DNA from 3 places in the Rhodococcus sp. IEGM 1318 genome. Region 1 is predicted to be linked to each of the others. Evidence: riboswitches for the same ligand, from Rfam matches in the RefSeq annotation. Region 1 holds a riboswitch; each other region holds the start of a gene.

Region 1 (5,496 bases):
ATCTCGTCCCTCAGGACGACGCTTGAGCCCAGAATCGCTTGGGGATCCGGCCGGCGTGCCGCGCCTCGAAACCAGCCACGACAGCGTGACGCATCGCCGACGCCATCAGCGCGGGATTCTTGGCCCGCGTCACCGCTGTCGCAAGCAGGACGGCGTCGCAGCCCAACTCCATGGCAAGGGTGGCGTCGCTGGCCGTTCCGATCCCGGCGTCGAGGATGACGGGCACGCCGGCGCGCTCGACGATCATCTCGATGTTGTGCGGATTCGCGATACCAAGCCCGGTGCCGATGGGTGAACCGAGCGGCATGACCGCAGCGCAACCAACCTCTTCGAGGCGAAGCGCCAGCACCGGATCGTCCGTCGTGTACGGCAGAACGGTGAATCCGTCGTCCACCAATTGTTCTGCGGCGGAGACGAGTTCGATCGCATCGGGCAGCAGTGTCCGCTCGTCGGCGATGACTTCGAGTTTGACCCAGTTCGTCTCGAGCGCTTCGCGTGCCAACTGCGCTGTCAGGACCGCTTCGGCGGCGCCCCGACACCCGGCGGTGTTCGGCAACGGTTCGATTCCGAGGCGACGAAGCAGGTCCAGAACACCCGTGCCACCGGCCGCGTCGACTCGCCGCATCGCGACGGTGGTCAGTTCGGTGCCCGAGGCCACCAGAGCTTCTTCGAGCACCGCGAGGTTGGCGGCGCCGCCCGTCCCGGTGATGAGCCGGGAACCGAAACTAAGGCCCGCAATGGTGAGAAGATCCTGCTCAGCCACCCTGCACCGCCGTGAGGATCTCGATTTCCCAACCACGTCCGACGGATTCGTCCCAACGCCCGCGCGGAAACAGTGCACCGTCGACGGCGACGGCGATGCCCTTGCTGGGCAACTCGAGGTGCGTCAGTAGTTCGGTCACCGTGACTGCTCGATCGAACTCGAGATCTTCGCCGTTGACGGTGATCCCGATCGGGACCTGCTCACTCATGAATTTTCCTTAGCTGCTGCGAACCGCTCGGGTTCGGTTCCTTTTACCTCGACCAAAGATGTGCCGTTCAACAACGCGAGCGTCGCATCGGCGGTGACGGGCGTCAGTAGAACGCCGTTGCGGCCGTGCCCGGTGGAGACGACAACACGATCGGACACGCGCCCGATCAACGGCAGGTTGTCCGGCGTCATCGGACGTAGGCCTGCCGCGCATTCGTAGAGTTCGTATTCGCCGATCGCGGGCATCAGTGCCTCGGCGTCGTTGATCAGGTCCCGCACTCCCGCCATGGTGACCTGTGTGTCTTCACCGGACTCGTATTGTGTTGCCCCGACGACGATTCCGTCGCCGCGCGGGACGAGATACGCGGGTCGTCCGTGGACGCTTCCGCGGATTGTGCGGCTGGGCGCCGGGGTGACTCCAGGTCTGCTGCGCAGGCGAAGGATCTCACCCTTGACCGGCCGCACCGGCAGTCCGGGCCACAGCTTGGGTGACGCGATGCCGGCGGTGAGCACTATCTGATCGGTATCGAGTTCGGCGAGGTCGTTGACGGCACGCGCGATCAATTCGACGCCGGATTCCACACAGGCCTTCTGCAACGCCTCCAGCAGAAGTCTGTTGTCGACGGCGGACTCACCGACAGCCATGAGTCCCGATCTGATTCCGCGGCCGAGCATGGGTTCGAGTTCACGGATGCGGGCGCGACCGAGGATTTCGAGTTCGTGACCCTGCGAGCTCACCCACTCGGCGATGGTCTGCAGGTCCTGCGCGTCGGCAGCATCGAGCGCAACCGTCAGCGAGCTGTCCGCGGTGAAGACCGATTGCCCGAATTTTCTGAGCTCCTCACCGAACGCCGGCCACCGTTCCAGGGACGCTGCACCAACCGTCAACGCTGTTTCTTCACCCGGCCAGCCTTCGGAAAGCGGTGCAAGCATTCCACCCGCCACCCACGAAGCCCCTGATCCGATGGACGGGTCGTACAACCGAACGGACCAACCGTCGCGGGCTGCGCGCCACGCTATGGCGAGACCGATGACACCGCCGCCGACCACCGACACCGTACGAGCGTGTGTATTCACGAAACTCCACCTCCACTTCCTGCGCCGGCATGATCCGGGTCAGGTCTGACGGTCGGGATCTGGTCGCGATCCCCTCTCAGCCCTACGAACCTCGCAGCCACGACAAAAAGTGACGACGACGTTTCAGGACTCCCGTGTCGAACCTTGCTCCCTAGAGGCTACCGTTTGCTCCGTGCACCCCACACATCCCAGTAACGTCATCGACCGGCGCGAGCGCCTGGCAGCAGCACGGCTGTACCTGTGCACCGACGCGCGCCGCGAGAAAGGCGACCTCGCGCAGTTCGCCGAGGCAGCATTGTCCGGCGGAGTCGACATCATCCAATTGCGCGACAAGGGCTCTGCCGGTGAGCGCGAGTTCGGCCCGCTCGAGGCCAAAGACGAACTGGTAGCGCTGGGCATTCTCGCAACGGCAGCGCGGCGCCACGGCGCATTGTTGGCCGTCAACGACCGCGCGGATCTCGCAATGGCTTCCGGTGCCGACATCCTCCACCTCGGCCAGAACGACATCCCCGTCCCCTACGCGCGAACTCTTGTCGGCGAAGACGTCGTCATCGGCCGTTCGACGAGCAGCCGCGCGCAGGCGAGTCTTGCCGCCATCGAAGAGGGCGTCGACTACTTCTGCACCGGACCAGTCTGGGCGACACCGACCAAACCGAATCGAAGTGCTTCCGGCCTGGAACTGGTTCGATCGACTGCCGACGCCGCACCGCCACGTCCCTGGTTCGCGATCGGCGGCATCGACGAGGAACGCCTGCCCGAGCTGCTCGATGCCGGTGCCACTCGCATCGTCGTCGTGCGTGCAATCACGCAAGCGTCGGATCCCCAGGCGGCCGCGCAACGCCTCGCCGCAGCCGTCGCTGGACGCTGAAAACCGGTAACTGGCGACCGTCAATTGTTTGCCGGGACAAATCCGCACAGTTACGGGTCAGCACGCCTGACTCGAAACATGAACGGAAGTTGTCCGATCAGACAACAAACCCCCAGTTCCTAGGCGCGATTGAATGTCCGAAATGTCGGAATACGTGATCTTAATCACAGTTGCTCCGATTGCGTGTCACATCCCATTCGGTTTGTTGTAGTTTACCTCCAGTTACTAACTGAACCTAGGAGCACTAAATGGGATCCCTCGACACCGGCTCGCTCAGCACCGAATCGCTCGAAGACCTGAACCTCGGCAAGATCAGCGAGCTGCTCAAGCTCGGTATCACCGCGGTCAGCTTCATCACGGCGCTGAACTCGCTCAGCTGAGCCTCGTTTCGGTCGGGAGACCGAAACACGGAAGGGCCGGACTCCTGAGGAGTCCGGCCCTTCTGCTGTGTACGAAACTGTCAAGACTCGAGTTGTTACGACTGGGTGCTGCTCGCCGTCCTACTCGCCTCAGTCAGGTTCTGGTCACTGTCTTCGGTGGAACTACCCGACAACCATCCGAATCCGCCGTCCTCGAGCAGGACGGTGTGCGGGTCGGCGTCTACCGACACAACCGGCGCAGTACGGAGTTCCGGCCACGAGGAACCGAATCCCGGATGCAGTGGCAGCGAATCGACATCGGCTTCACGGACCCACCGCAACTCGGTGCTCTCACCGTTGGCAACCGTCGACAGTGGATGTGCCGCGTCAGCTACGACGGTGGTGTACGTCCACCCGCTCTCGGCGCGCATGGTGACTACCTCGCCGCGAACGCGGACGGCGTCCTCGGCGATACCTGCTTCTTCGTGGGCTTCCCGGACAGCAGCGTGCGTCGTGCTCTCGTGTGAGTCCCGCGCTCCGCCGGGCAGTGCCCACGTTCCGCCCTGATGGCTCCACGCAGCACGATGCTGCAGCAAGACCATGGGCGATCCGTCCGAATCGGGGGCGCGCAAGAGCAGCCCGGCGGCACCGTGTTTACCCCAATGCCGCGTACCGTCCGACCCGATGGACCAACCGTCACCGTCACCACGCATCGACTACCTCGCTCCGCCTGCTCTCGCCGTTGTCCCACACTAACCGTTTCAATCTGCTCCAGGTGTAGGTGATGCTTATATGCTCGCGAAGATGCCCTGAATCATTTCTCGGCGACATCATTTCTCGGTAGCCCGCGTACAACAGCGAAATGAGGTGCCCGATGGTCGACCGTGTCGTCCCGTCCATCGAACCCCGGTCGCTGCCGCCCTCCGAGGCCACGTCCGTGTCGGCGGAGGACGAGCGGGCACTTCTGCGGCGCGAACTCCAGGCATTCATGTCGTCCACACCTGGTCGGCTGACGGTCGTCGGACTGATCCTGATCGCGATCACCCTGATCGCCGGACTCCTCGCCACCGCAGCGATCGAGAACCGTCAGGCAAATCTCGACCTCCTCCTCGTCGAGACCGAACCTCTCGCCAACTCCGCCCAGAATCTCTACAGCGCGCTGTCGTTGGCAGACGCCGCCGCGGCCACTGCCTTCATCTCCGGCGGCCTCGAACCCGCCGAGGTACGCGACCGATACACGCAGTCGATCGGTGAGGCGTCGGCGGAGATCGTGCAGGCATCGGCCGGCCTCGACTCGACGGATCTCGCCGGCCACAGCGCGTTGACCACCATCTCGACCGACCTGTCCGTCTACACCGGGCTGGTCGAAACCGCACGGGCAAACAATCGTGTCGGAAACCCCGTCGGAGCAGCGTATTTGAGCGAGGCCTCGCAGTTGATGCAAACCTCGCTGCTGCCGATGGCTCAGCAACTGCACGCATCGCAGGAGACTCTGGTTTCCCAGGTACAGCGCGATTTCGAGGCTCCACCGTGGTGGCCGATCGTGGCATTCGTCCTCGTCCTCTGCGCGCTGGTCGCGGTGCAGGTGTACTTCTCCCGCAAGAGTCGCCGACGCTTCAATCTCGGGTTGATCCTCGCCTCGCTCGCGGTCTCGGCAGCGCTACTGTGGCTGCTCACCGTCGGACTGGTCTCCGCACTGGCCACCGGGCGCGCTCTCGACGCGGGCGCCGAGCCACTGCACGAACTGACCGAAGCACGAATCATGGCGCAGCAAGCACGCACCGTCGAAACTCTCACCTTGGCGAGACGAGATTCAACCGCCGAGGACAACGTGACGTTCACCCGCAAGGTCGACGCTCTGCGCGATATCCTCGAGCGCCTGCAAGACGATGATCGCGCCCGAGTGAACAGCGAAGTCCTGACCGCCGCACTCGACTCGCGCCAGCGGTGGGTGGCTGCGCACACGCGCATGTACGACCGTCTCGGAAACGGAGACTTCACGTCCGCCGCAGCCATCACCATCGGCGCCGGAGAACAGGATTCGGCCGCGGAGTACGGAAGGCTCGATCACGAACTCTGGCAGGGAATCGTGGATTCGCGTACAAATCTTCGATCCGACGTCTCGTACGCCTCACGTGTGTTGGCGGCCTCCGCACCGGGCATGACTGTATTGGCAGTTCTCGGTGTAGCCGGAATCTTCATCGGATTCTGGCCCCGACTGC
Region 2 (5,496 bases), on a different contig from region 1:
GTGCTCGGCCAATTTGCAGCTGCCCTGGATGCGTCGATGAGCATTTCGGTCGGCACTCTCGACGAGATCCTGTCCCGTACCATCAGCGCCGTCGCCGAGTGGATCACCGAGCATCCTCGTATTCACGAGTTCATGGGTACCGGCCCCACCGACTACGACGACGAGAGCATCGACGCGATCAGCAGACTGAAGGCGACAATCGCCGACTCGGCCCGCGCAATCATCACCGAAGTCGGCCGATCCGTGGGGATCGATTCGTCGCCCTTCGATTCACTACCGTTCGCAGTGGTGACGATGGTCGAGGGCACGCTCACTCACTGGGTCCGAAGCACTGATCCGAAACCGAGCCGCGCAGAGATCGTCGCCGACCTCGCGAAATACACCTGGTACATGTTCGACGGCGTTGCCCGCTCGAGCGGGCTCACGATCGATCCCCACGTCGAATTGTCCACGCTGATCGCTGAACTGGTGTCGTCCGACGGCCAGTCCTCGCTGTCTGACTAGATCCGGGCCGCCCGACTAGATCCGTGTTTTGTCGGAGCGCTTCGGCTCGCCGCGATAGCGTGCGTAGTCGCCGTCGATGCCCAGCTTTCGCCACACCCGCTTCGACACCGGGTTCATCAGACCGAGTTCGTCTGCCAGGGCCCGCATTTCACCGAAGTAGTTACCCAGAATTCGGCGCGAATGCGGGCTGCCCCAGAAGGCACTGGTCATCACGTCTTCGGGAATGCCGAATTCTTCGGCGAATTCCTTGGGCGGTGACATGATTTCGCCTGCGAGCCAACGCATCGCGCCGGGGAAGGCAACCGACGTCATTGCCCGACTGGTGCGACTGAGCCTGGGGACGTGATTGCGCAGGAACTCGTGCGCAAACGAAATATGTCTCGCTTCTTCGGCGATGTGAATCTCCATGGTGCGGAGCATCGCCGGCGGGGTGTCCTTACCTTCGCGGATCAAGTCCTTCTGGAAGTGGTCGATCGGTTCTTCTCCGGCAAGAATGCCGATGAAGAAGATGACCGGGAACTTGGCACCCAGCACTCCGATGATGGGCGAGAGGCGCCGGAACATCGGACGCATACCCGGCACATCGATATCCATACGATTGACGAGTTCCTGGAACATCTGGATGTGATTGCACTCTTCGGTCATCTCGTGCAGGCAGTACCGGAACTCGGGCGACTGGTTGGGAAGCGCCATGATGTACTGCAGCATTCCCCGGATCAAGATGCTCTCGAACGCCGAACCCACCTTGGTCACGTTGGCCTGACGCCACATTCCCATCGCGATTCGACGTTCCAGGGACTGCTCCTGGTACCACTGCGTCGCTCCGAGGGGATCCGAGACCGACGAGAGCACCCACCTCGGATCGTGTGGATCGATCGCGAACTCTGGTGAATCCCAGTCGATGTCGAGATAGGGATCAAAACTGCGGGCCACTGAACCCTCGGACAAAGTCTGCAGTACCTCGTGGTACGGCATTTCCACTTCGATCGACGCTGACCGAGCCATCGGTGTCTCCTCACGGCCAGTCCGCCGATTGCAGTCGACGGACTTGAATGAGGTCAAACATAATGGGACGCCGCGTCCCACGCAACCCCTTCGGTGGCCTGATTTCAGGCCCGACGGAGCGGAATGATCTCGCGAACCTTCTCATCTCGGAGATACAGTCCGGCCCACATGACGATTCCGGTGTAGACGGCAAACAATGTGGTGCTCACCAGAGGCTGTTCAGCTCGAAGGTTGGTCAACACAGCACCACCGAGGTAACCGGTGAGCAGAATCGCGCCAAGCACGGCGGTTCGCGGAATCACGTACAGCGCAAGGCAGATCAACTGCACAACCCCGGCTGTCAGGGCGAGAGAGTCCGGCAGTCCCAGTTCGGCCGAGGCATCCTTGACCGTCTGCAGATTGAGGATGTGGATGATGCCGTCGAAGAGCATGAAAAGAACGAACAGACCACTCAGGACGTATCCGAGCTTGCGCGCGGTCCCCGAAGGTGCCGTTCGTGTTGCATTACCCGAAAGGGTGTCGTGGTGGGCAGGCTGGGTGGTCATCGGAATCTCCCTGGGCGAAGGCGAGCGGCCGGTTGCCACTTCGCTTGCAATAACGACTCCCCAGCGATCGAAAACTCATCGCGCCGACAACTACTACGCACCCGCGTTCAGGAAGATCCACCTCTCGTGGTCTGATGGACGGTGACACGGGGTGCCGAAAAAGTCGGCTGAGATCAGACCCGATGAACCTGACCAGTTAGCACTGGCGGAGGGATGTCGACATGACCGAACAGCAATTTCAGCGCGCTCTCGAACTGAACGAGCAGATCGTCCTGATCACCGGTGGCGCCCGCGGGCTCGGAGCCGCACTGAGTCGAGCATTCTCCCGCTCAGGCGCCCGGGTGATCGTGAACTACAGCAAGAGCCGTGATGCCGCCGAGGCCCTGGTCGCCGAACTAGGCGAGGATCGCACCTTCGCAGTCCAGGCAGACGTGACGGACCGCAGCTACGTCGATCAATTGTTCGCCGCTGCACTCGAGCGATTCGACGCACCGATCTCGACCGTGGTCGACAATGCACTCGTCGACTTCTCGTTCAACGGTGACGCCCGGCCGAATGCGGACACGATCACCTGGGCCGACTTCGACTCACAACTACGCGGAGCTGTCGCCGGGACCCTCAACACCACCCAGGCAGCACTCCCCGGCATGCGAGAACTCGGGTTCGGCCGAATCATCACTGTCGGAACCAATCTGGTCCAGAATCCGGTCGTTCCGTACCACGACTACACCGCAGCCAAAGCCGCACTGTTGGCACTGACGCGGACATTGTCCGCCGACCTCGGTCCGGACGGGATCACCGTCAACATGGTCTCCGGCGGCTTGCTCCGCACCACGGACGCGAGTGCCGCGACGCCGGAAGCGGTGTTCGACATGATCGCTGCAAGCACTCCCCTGCGCCGGGTCACGACACCGGACGAATTTGCCGACGCCGCACTGTTCTTCGCCTCGCCCTGGTCGCGGGCCGTGACCGGCCAGAACCTGGTTGTCGACGGCGGACTCGTCAAGAACTGATGGGTGCACAGCTACGGATAGGTGTGTTTCTTCTCGGGTGCGGACATCACAGTGCAGCGTGGCGTCATCGTGATTCACCGGTCGAAAGGCTCGGCGACATCGCGTATTACGAGTCGCTCGCCCAGATCGCCGAACGCGGCAAGTTGGACGCCGTCTTCTTCGCGGACGGTCACAGTGTTCGCGAACCCGAATCGGGCGCATCGTGGTTTCTGGAGCCGATCACCGCATTGACTGCCATGGCCCGCGCGACGGCGAATGTCGGCCTGGTCACCACCATCTCCACGACCTTCTACACGCCGTTTCACGCGGCACGACTGTTGGCATCGCTCGACCACATCAGCGGCGGACGGGCCGGGTGGAACGTCGTGACCTCGATGTTCGACCAGGAGGCGCGCAACCACGGACTCGAGGCGATGCCCGATCATGCATCCCGATACGAACGAGCCGACGAATTTGTCGAAGTGGCCCTCGCATTGTGGGATTCATGGTCGGAAGACGCGCTGATTCTCGACCGGTCGGGGCGTTTTGCCGACGCAAACAGGATTTCTCGAATCGATCACGACGGCAAACATTTTCGGGTGGACGGGCCGTTGACGGTTCCGCGCTCCCCGCAAGGCCGGCCGGTGTTGTTCCAGGCCGGGGCGTCTGAGCAGGGCCGCGATCTGGCGGCGCGCCGCGCCGAGGCAATCTATTCGGTTGCCTACGACTTACCCAGCGCACAGACCTACTACGCGGACGTGAAATCGAGAATCGAGCGAGCCGGCCGGGATTCGAGTTCGGTCGCCGTGATGCCGGGACTGGTCACCTACGTCGGCAGCACCGTCGCCGAGGCCAGGGCGAAGAAGGCCGAACTCGATCTCCTGCTGCCCACCGAACAGTCGATACGCCAACTCTCGTTGTTCACCGGACAGGATTGCGAGAACTGGGATCTCGACGGGCCCGTGCCCCCGTTGCTTCCACTCGAAGCGTTCACCGGGCCGCAGGGACGCTACGCCACTATTTTGCGGATCGTCGAGAAGGACGCACCGACTGTGCGGGAACTCCTCGGGACGCTCGCTGCGGGTGGTGGTCACGCAACGATGATCGGAACACCGGAGTCGATTGCCGACGAGATGGGATCCTGGTTGAACGGCCGCGGTGCCGACGGTTTCAATCTGATGCCGCCGACCTATCCGCAGGGTCTGGAAGATTTTGTCGATCACGTGATTCCGGTACTGCAGGCGCGTGGGTTGTTCCGTCGCGAATACGAGGGAGCGACTCTGCGAGAAAACCTCACCTAGTCCGGCAGTAGCGGCACCGACAGGTCCGGATCGCGTCCCAGGAGCACTCCCCTCGTGAGGGCCGCGGAGCCGAACTTCTTCCGAACACTGTCCATTGCCGAGTCGAGGGCGGCAGTGTCCGGACCCGCGAATCCTGGACCGTCGAAGGGCAATTCGAGTTGTTCGGCGCCGTCCCGATCCAGGTTGGAGACAGCGACACCGATCAACGTGATGCCCTTGTCCGCGATCATCGGTATCGCTTCGTCCAGCAGCACCATCGAGGCGTTCAGCAATTCCGCTGTGTCGGCGGTGGACCGGCGCAGCGTGTGAGATCGAGTTGCCCGGGTGAAATCCGCGAAGCGGAGCCGGAGCGTGACCGTGCGCCCCGTCCGCTGCGCCGAACGCATGCGTCGACTGACACGGTCGACAAGGGACATCAACGACGCATCGAGTTCTGCGCGGGGATGGGATCCGCGACCCAGCGCATGCTGAGCACCCATCGAACTGCGGCCACGATAGGCGCGGACGGGGCGTGGATCTCGGTTATGCGAGAGCGCGTAGAGATGGCGACCGGCGCCACCCCCGAGAATCGAGACGATCGAGGATTCGTCGTGCCGAGCGATGTCGCCCACCGTCACGATGTCGAAGTTTCGCAGCTTCTGGGCCGTGATCTTGCCGACGCCCCACAGCTTCTCGACCGGCAAGGGATGCAGGAACTCGGTCTCGCCCTCCGGCGGCACTCGCAGCAATCCGTCGGGTTTCGCGAATGCACTGGCGACCTTGGCCAGGAACTTGGTGCGTGCGATTCCGACCGTGATCGGTAGTCCGACCTGCTCGGCCACGTCGCGTCTGAGGTTGGCTCCGATCTGCAGCGGATTGCCCACGATCTTGGCGAGCCCGCCGACCTCGAGAAAGGCCTCGTCTATGGAGATTCCTTCGACCAGCGGCGACGTGTCGTGAAAGACGTCGAACACGTCTTTGCTCGCCTGCGAGTACGCCGACATTCGCGGAGGGACGACTATCGCCTGAGGACACAGTGATCGAGCCTGACCACCGCTCATGGCTGTGCGAACCCCGAACGCCTTGGCCTCGTAGCTTGCCGCCAAGACCACCCCACCACCGACGATGACCGGCCTGCCCGCCAGAGCCGGGTCGTCGCGTTGCTCGACC
Region 3 (5,496 bases), on a different contig from region 1:
AAGCGCCGGATCATGGTACGTGACCTCGTCAGGTTTCGGTGCGCGTTCTCCTGAACTCCAGGTGAACTCGAAACTCTCTCAGCGCATTATCAGTAACTACTGCATTATCAGTAACTACTAGGGGCGTAGCGACTTGCGCGTCTCGTCGTGGAGAACGGCAAGCAGTTCACGCTCGACGTCGGCGAACTCGGGCGTGGTGATCATGTCCAGTTCGCGTGGTCTCGGCAAGGGGACGTCGACTACGCACCTGACCGTTGCCGGACGCGCAGACAGAACGACCACGCGGTCGGACAGATAGATCGCTTCACGAATATCGTGGGTGATCATCAGCACGGTCCACCGGTACTGCTGCCACACGTCTTGCAGCCAAGCCTGCATCTCGGTGCGGGTCAACGAGTCCAGTGCGCCGAACGGCTCGTCGAGCAGCAGGACAGGTTTGCCCTGAACAACGGTGCGCAGCATCGCCGCTCGCTGGCGCATACCGCCCGACAGCTGTGACGGCCGGGCGTCCTCGAATCCGGACAGGCCGAACGCGGGGAACAACTCACGAGCGCGCTCGCGTGCTTCCTTCTTGCCGACTCCCTGCACTTCCAAACCGAGGGCCGTGTTGTCCAGTACCGAGCGCCAAGGGAACAGAAGATCCTTCTGCGGCATGTACGCGGTGTGCACCTCGGCGGCTGCTTCGGATTCAGTTGCGCGCGTGCCCACACGGACCGAACCCGAGGTCGGGGATTCGAGCCCGGCCAGGACGTTGAAGATCGTGCTCTTGCCGCAGCCGCTCGGCCCGATCACCGACACGAATTCGCCCGCGTCGGCGCGGAAGGACACCGAATCGAGCACGAGACGCGATTCTCCGGCCGTGTCGAATCTCTTGGTCAGGTCCTGAATTTCGACCATTGCATCCTCGACCATCGGGTCAGTCATGTCCGCGACCTTTCGTTCATTGCCCATGGTGCAACGATGCGCTCGATGGCGAACGTCAGCAAGTACAGCGTGACGCTAATCAACGCGGTCACCAGTACGGCCGCCAACACCAGGTCGGTGCGGAAGGAGTTCTTTTGGGTGCTCATGTAGATACCCAAACCGGAAGTTGCGCCGACGTATTCGGAGAACACCGCGCCCACGACCGCATACGTGATACCGATACGCAGGGCGGTGAAGAATCGCGGAATCGCCGAAGGAAGGCGGACGTAGCGGAACTCCTGCCAGCGAGTGCTGCCCATACTGCGCAGGAGAGCGCCCGCTTCCCGGTCGGCCGCGGCAAATCCCTCGATGAGTCCGATGGTCATGGGGAAGAACGTCGCAAGTGCGATCACCAACACCTTCGGCAGCAACCCGAAGCCGAACCAGATGATCATCAGTGGCGCGATGGCGATGATCGGCAGCGTCTGCGAGACGACGAAAAGTGGTACCAGCGCGCGTGACAACCACGGCGAAAAGTCCACGACCACAGCAAGAATCCAGGCCAACACCAATGAAACGGTGAAGCCGACCAACGTGACCTGCAATGTCGACCAGGCGTGGCCGGCGATGATCTCGCGGTTGTCCCAACCCTGGGAAACAACGCGACCCGGAGACGGGAGTACTTGCGGCCGAATCCCACTGATCTCGACGTAGATCTGCCATGCCGCCACGAGGAGCACCACCACGGCGAGCGCGGGAAGCGCCCGCCGCGTGGTCGAGACCAATCGCCCGCTCACGTCAGGACGCGTCGAGATACTCATTGGTGAAGTACTCCGACCAGTCCGGCTTCTGGGTCAACGGCTTCCCGTCCGGTCCGGCGAGCAACCCGTTGTCGAAGAGGAATCCTGAGTAGCCCGACCAGGTTTCGAGATTCTGGGCGCCCACGACTCCGTTGGCGTCTTTCATGTAGTCGGCGGCGAGCATCCGCTGGCTCTCACGGACGAGGTCTTCGTCGGTGAATGCTCCGGGATTCGCGTCGATGAGGTCCTGCGCGGCCTGGTCCGGGTTGTCGGCAGCAGTCTGATAACCGCGTTGAACGGCCTTGACGAACTTGCGTGCCTCGTCGGGATGGTCCTTCAACCACTGCTGGTTGCCGTTGATCACGATCGAATACGCATCGGGGAAGCCGTAATCGGTGTACTGGAAGTACCGCATCGGGGTTCCGTTTCGCTCCGCTTCGAGGCCTTCCCAAGCAAAGTAGGAGACGGTGAAGTCTGCCTGGCCCGAGTACACGGCTTCGTACGCGGACGTTCCGAGCGTGACCGTCGTGAAGTTCCCGGTTCCGCCGTCGTTGCGGATGATCTGCTGCAGCGTCTCGACTTCACCCGGATCGCCGAACCCCGCGTACGTCTTTCCGTCGAGATCACGCGGACGCGTGATGTCCGCACGATCCGCCTTCACGCCGATGCCGGTGGCGCGGTGCTGAAGTGGCGCGATGACGGACGTAGTGGCGGCGCCGGCCGCACGGGCGAACGTGGCCTGACTCTGTGTGCTGATGCCGAACTCGGCGTTACCGGCGTCGACGAGGGTGTCGGGCGAGGTGTTGTTGTACGGCAGGATCGAGACGTCCAGACCGGCGTCCTCGAAGTAGCCCTCTTGGAGTGCAACGTACAAACCGGTGTGGTTCGTGTTCGGTGTCCAGTCGAGTGCGAACCGAATGGTCCCGTCGGAAGAGCCGGTGTCAGAGGCGCATCCGGTCAGAACTGTGAATGCGGCTGCGATCGCGGCAGAAGTGGCAAGCGTGCGGCGTAGCGCCGCGAACGACATCACGACGCCGGCCAAGGCTGCTGGTGGAGTGCGGAATCCCAGAACATCAGCTCGTAGCGACTGGCGATGCGGAACGCTTCACTCATCGCCTCTCGCTCTGTCTCGGTGGCAGCTTCAGCCGCAGCATCGACCAGTACGCGAGCCTGCGCTACCGATTCGTGGAATTCGGGTGCGTCGTAGGTTGTGACCCACTGTGCGTACGGATGCGACGGATCGGCGTCGAGTACCTCGCGCGCTGAAGCGGCAAGATCGCGGCCGACCTCGGCATAGATCCAGAAGCAGGGGAGTACTGCCGCTGCGGACACTGGATAAGGCGCCGTTGCCGCAGTCGCCGTCAGATACGAGACGTATCCCAGGCAGGCCTGCGAATGCTCCAGTTTTCCCGATCCCGCGGGGAGAATTCCACCGGTCAGCAAGCCGTCGTGAAGCGCAGATTCCACTGTCGCTGCCGTGGACGCGGAATTCGACCAGAAGCCCGCGGACTGCGGATCCGGGGCGTGGGCCGCGACCAGGGACAACGCCTTCGAGTATCCCTCGAGATAGAGCTTGTCCTGCTCGATGTATGTGCGGAACGCGTCGAGAGGCAATGTTCCGTCGCCGAGGCGGCGGAGGAACTCGAGCGAGTCGATCGACTCGCGGAGGACCTTCGTCTCGGCCCAGAGTCGATCGGTGAACCGATCCGTCGACGGCGCTGTGGCCACCGAGTTTTCGGCAGAATTGTATGCAGGCTGCGTAGTAGCCATGACATCCCTTCGTCAGCATTACCTGATCAGGTTCCCGGGTGTGTTCTCAGCCCCGCCCATGCGGAGCACCCCGTGTCAGAACTAGGCGACCTTAACACCGAGGGATTGTGTACTCGGCGCACACCGGTCCGAGATTGGTAGGTTTGGTCTTGATTGCCACACGCGCGGGTCGGGAGGGGATTCAGACATGGAGACCGACGTTCGACCAAATCTCGGCGAGGACGGAACACTGGTGATCCGTGCCAGAGGCGGTGAAGCCCGCGGGTATCCGGATGGCGGTGTGTTCGCGTGGAAGGGCATGCCCTACGCAGCAGCGCCGGTAGGTGCACGGAGGTTCCGCGCGCCGCAACCCGCAGAGCCGTGGGACGGGGTGCGCGACTGTCGTGAATTCGGGCCGATCGCGCCGCAAGGCCAGAGTCCGGCGGTTCCGATCGATCGGGCCTTCAAGATCGACGAGGACTGCTTGTCGATCAACGTCTGGGCCCCGCGACCCGACGGCACGCCTCGACCGGTGATGGTGTGGATTCACGGCGGCGCCTACTGCCTCGGGTCTGCCGCCCAAACGATCTACGACGGCCGTCATCTGGCTGAAACCGGTGACGTCGTTCTCGTCTCCTTCAACTATCGCGTCGGCGCACTGGGATTCTTGGACCTGTCCGCGTTTTCCACCGGGGATACCGTTTTCGAATCGAACTGTGGTCTGCGAGACCAGATTGCGGCGCTCGAATGGGTTCGAGACAACATCGACGCCTTCGGTGGTGACCCGAGTGCGGTGACCGTGTTCGGTGAGTCCTCAGGCGCAGGATCCATCACGACGCTCATGACCTGTCCGAGCGCCGAAGGTCTGTTCCATCGTGCGATTGCCCAGAGTCCTCCCGCGACCTCCGTCTACGGGGCCGAGCGCGCCAAGACCGTGGCAGAGCGGTTTCTCGAACTGCTCTCGATCGACCCTGAAGACGCAGGCGATCTGCTGACCACGGATCTCGAACTTCTCGTGAAGGCAAGCGATGACCTGGTCAACGAGATTCCGACACGGATTCCGGGAACTTTGGCAATGGCACCCGTCGTCGATCGCGATCTGGTGCCGCACTACCCGGTTGCGGCTTTCCAGAAGGGATACGCGCACCGAATCCCACTGATCATCGGTTCCAACAAGGACGAGGCGTCGATCTTCAAGTTCATGAAGTCGCCGCTGATGCCGGTGAGCGCACAGTCCGTCGAGGCAATGCTCCAATTACTGGCGGACGATCACCCCGACATCTCCGCGACCAAACTTGCCGAGATCATGTCGGCCTACCCAGATCACGCGAAACCGAGTGGCGCGCTGGCGCTCTCACGGGACGCGGCGTTTCGCATGCCGACTCTGTGGATTGCCGACGCCCACTGCAGGCATTCCCCTACGTGGGTGTACCGCTTCGATCACGCGACGCCGATGCTCAAGGCCGCACGGATCGGCGCGGGCCATGCGACCGAATTACCCTATGTATTCGGCAATTTCGGAACCCTGAACGTCGACCCCACGTTCTGGCTGGGTGGGCGGAAGGCCGCGATGGAGGTAGCCGGCCGTATCCAACGGCGATGGCTGGCCTTCGCCAGGCATGCCGTGCCGGCAGCTCTCGACGGCTCGAAACATTGGGCGCCGTACGAGGAAGAGAAGCGGTCGACGCTGTTGATCGACTCGGCCGACACCCTCGTCAGCGACCCCGATCACGGACTGCGCGTCGCCTGGGGCAACGACGTGATGGGGTTCAACTGACGTCGGTCGAGTGCCGCGGACGATCCAGTTCGCGAAGCACCGGCAGGGAGGCACAGACCGCGGCAATCAGGATGATCGGAATCGACAGGGCTACAAAGGTCGACGCGATTCCGAGTTGATCGAGCAGAGGGCCGACCGCGAGGTAGCCGAGCGGGCCGGCAGCGTAGGCCGTCGACGTCATGACACCGACGACGCGTCCGCGCATGTGCTCCGGGCTGTGCGTCTGCATGGCGTAGTTGGCGATCGGGCCGACTGGTCCGTAGACGA

Evidence for each region. Region 1 has a riboswitch for thiamine pyrophosphate ahead of thiO (glycine oxidase ThiO). Riboswitches for the same ligand answer to the same signal wherever they lie in the genome.
Region 2: another riboswitch for thiamine pyrophosphate. It lies ahead of R4P65_RS08815 (3-oxoacyl-ACP reductase); the one in region 1 lies ahead of thiO (glycine oxidase ThiO).
Region 3: another riboswitch for thiamine pyrophosphate. It lies ahead of R4P65_RS27230 (TenA family protein); the one in region 1 lies ahead of thiO (glycine oxidase ThiO).

The regions. Positions count from the first base shown of each region.
Region 1 covers NZ_JAWLSC010000010.1:196-5,691, forward strand. The annotation lists gene R4P65_RS21900 (thiazole synthase) at 11-763, opposite strand; gene thiS (sulfur carrier protein ThiS) at 756-971, opposite strand; gene thiO (glycine oxidase ThiO) at 968-2,047, opposite strand; TPP riboswitch at 2,047-2,193, opposite strand; gene thiE (thiamine phosphate synthase) at 2,220-2,915, shown strand; gene R4P65_RS21920 (hypothetical protein) at 3,164-3,295, shown strand; gene R4P65_RS21925 (NUDIX hydrolase) at 3,391-3,987, opposite strand; gene R4P65_RS21930 (hypothetical protein) at 4,149-5,496, shown strand, end outside.
Region 2 covers NZ_JAWLSC010000003.1:142,985-148,480, reverse strand. The annotation lists gene R4P65_RS08830 (TetR/AcrR family transcriptional regulator) at 1-504, shown strand, start outside; gene R4P65_RS08825 (AurF N-oxygenase family protein) at 520-1,509, opposite strand; gene R4P65_RS08820 (DoxX family protein) at 1,614-2,054, opposite strand; TPP riboswitch at 2,192-2,285, shown strand; gene R4P65_RS08815 (3-oxoacyl-ACP reductase) at 2,276-3,067, shown strand; gene R4P65_RS08810 (LLM class flavin-dependent oxidoreductase) at 3,067-4,347, shown strand; gene dinB (DNA polymerase IV) at 4,344-5,496, opposite strand, start outside.
Region 3 covers NZ_JAWLSC010000014.1:55,025-60,520, forward strand. The annotation lists gene R4P65_RS27215 (ABC transporter ATP-binding protein) at 118-912, opposite strand; gene R4P65_RS27220 (ABC transporter permease) at 921-1,724, opposite strand; gene R4P65_RS27225 (ABC transporter substrate-binding protein) at 1,702-2,730, opposite strand; gene R4P65_RS27230 (TenA family protein) at 2,730-3,473, opposite strand; TPP riboswitch at 3,461-3,556, opposite strand; gene R4P65_RS27235 (carboxylesterase/lipase family protein) at 3,661-5,229, shown strand; gene R4P65_RS27240 (MFS transporter) at 5,222-5,496, opposite strand, start outside.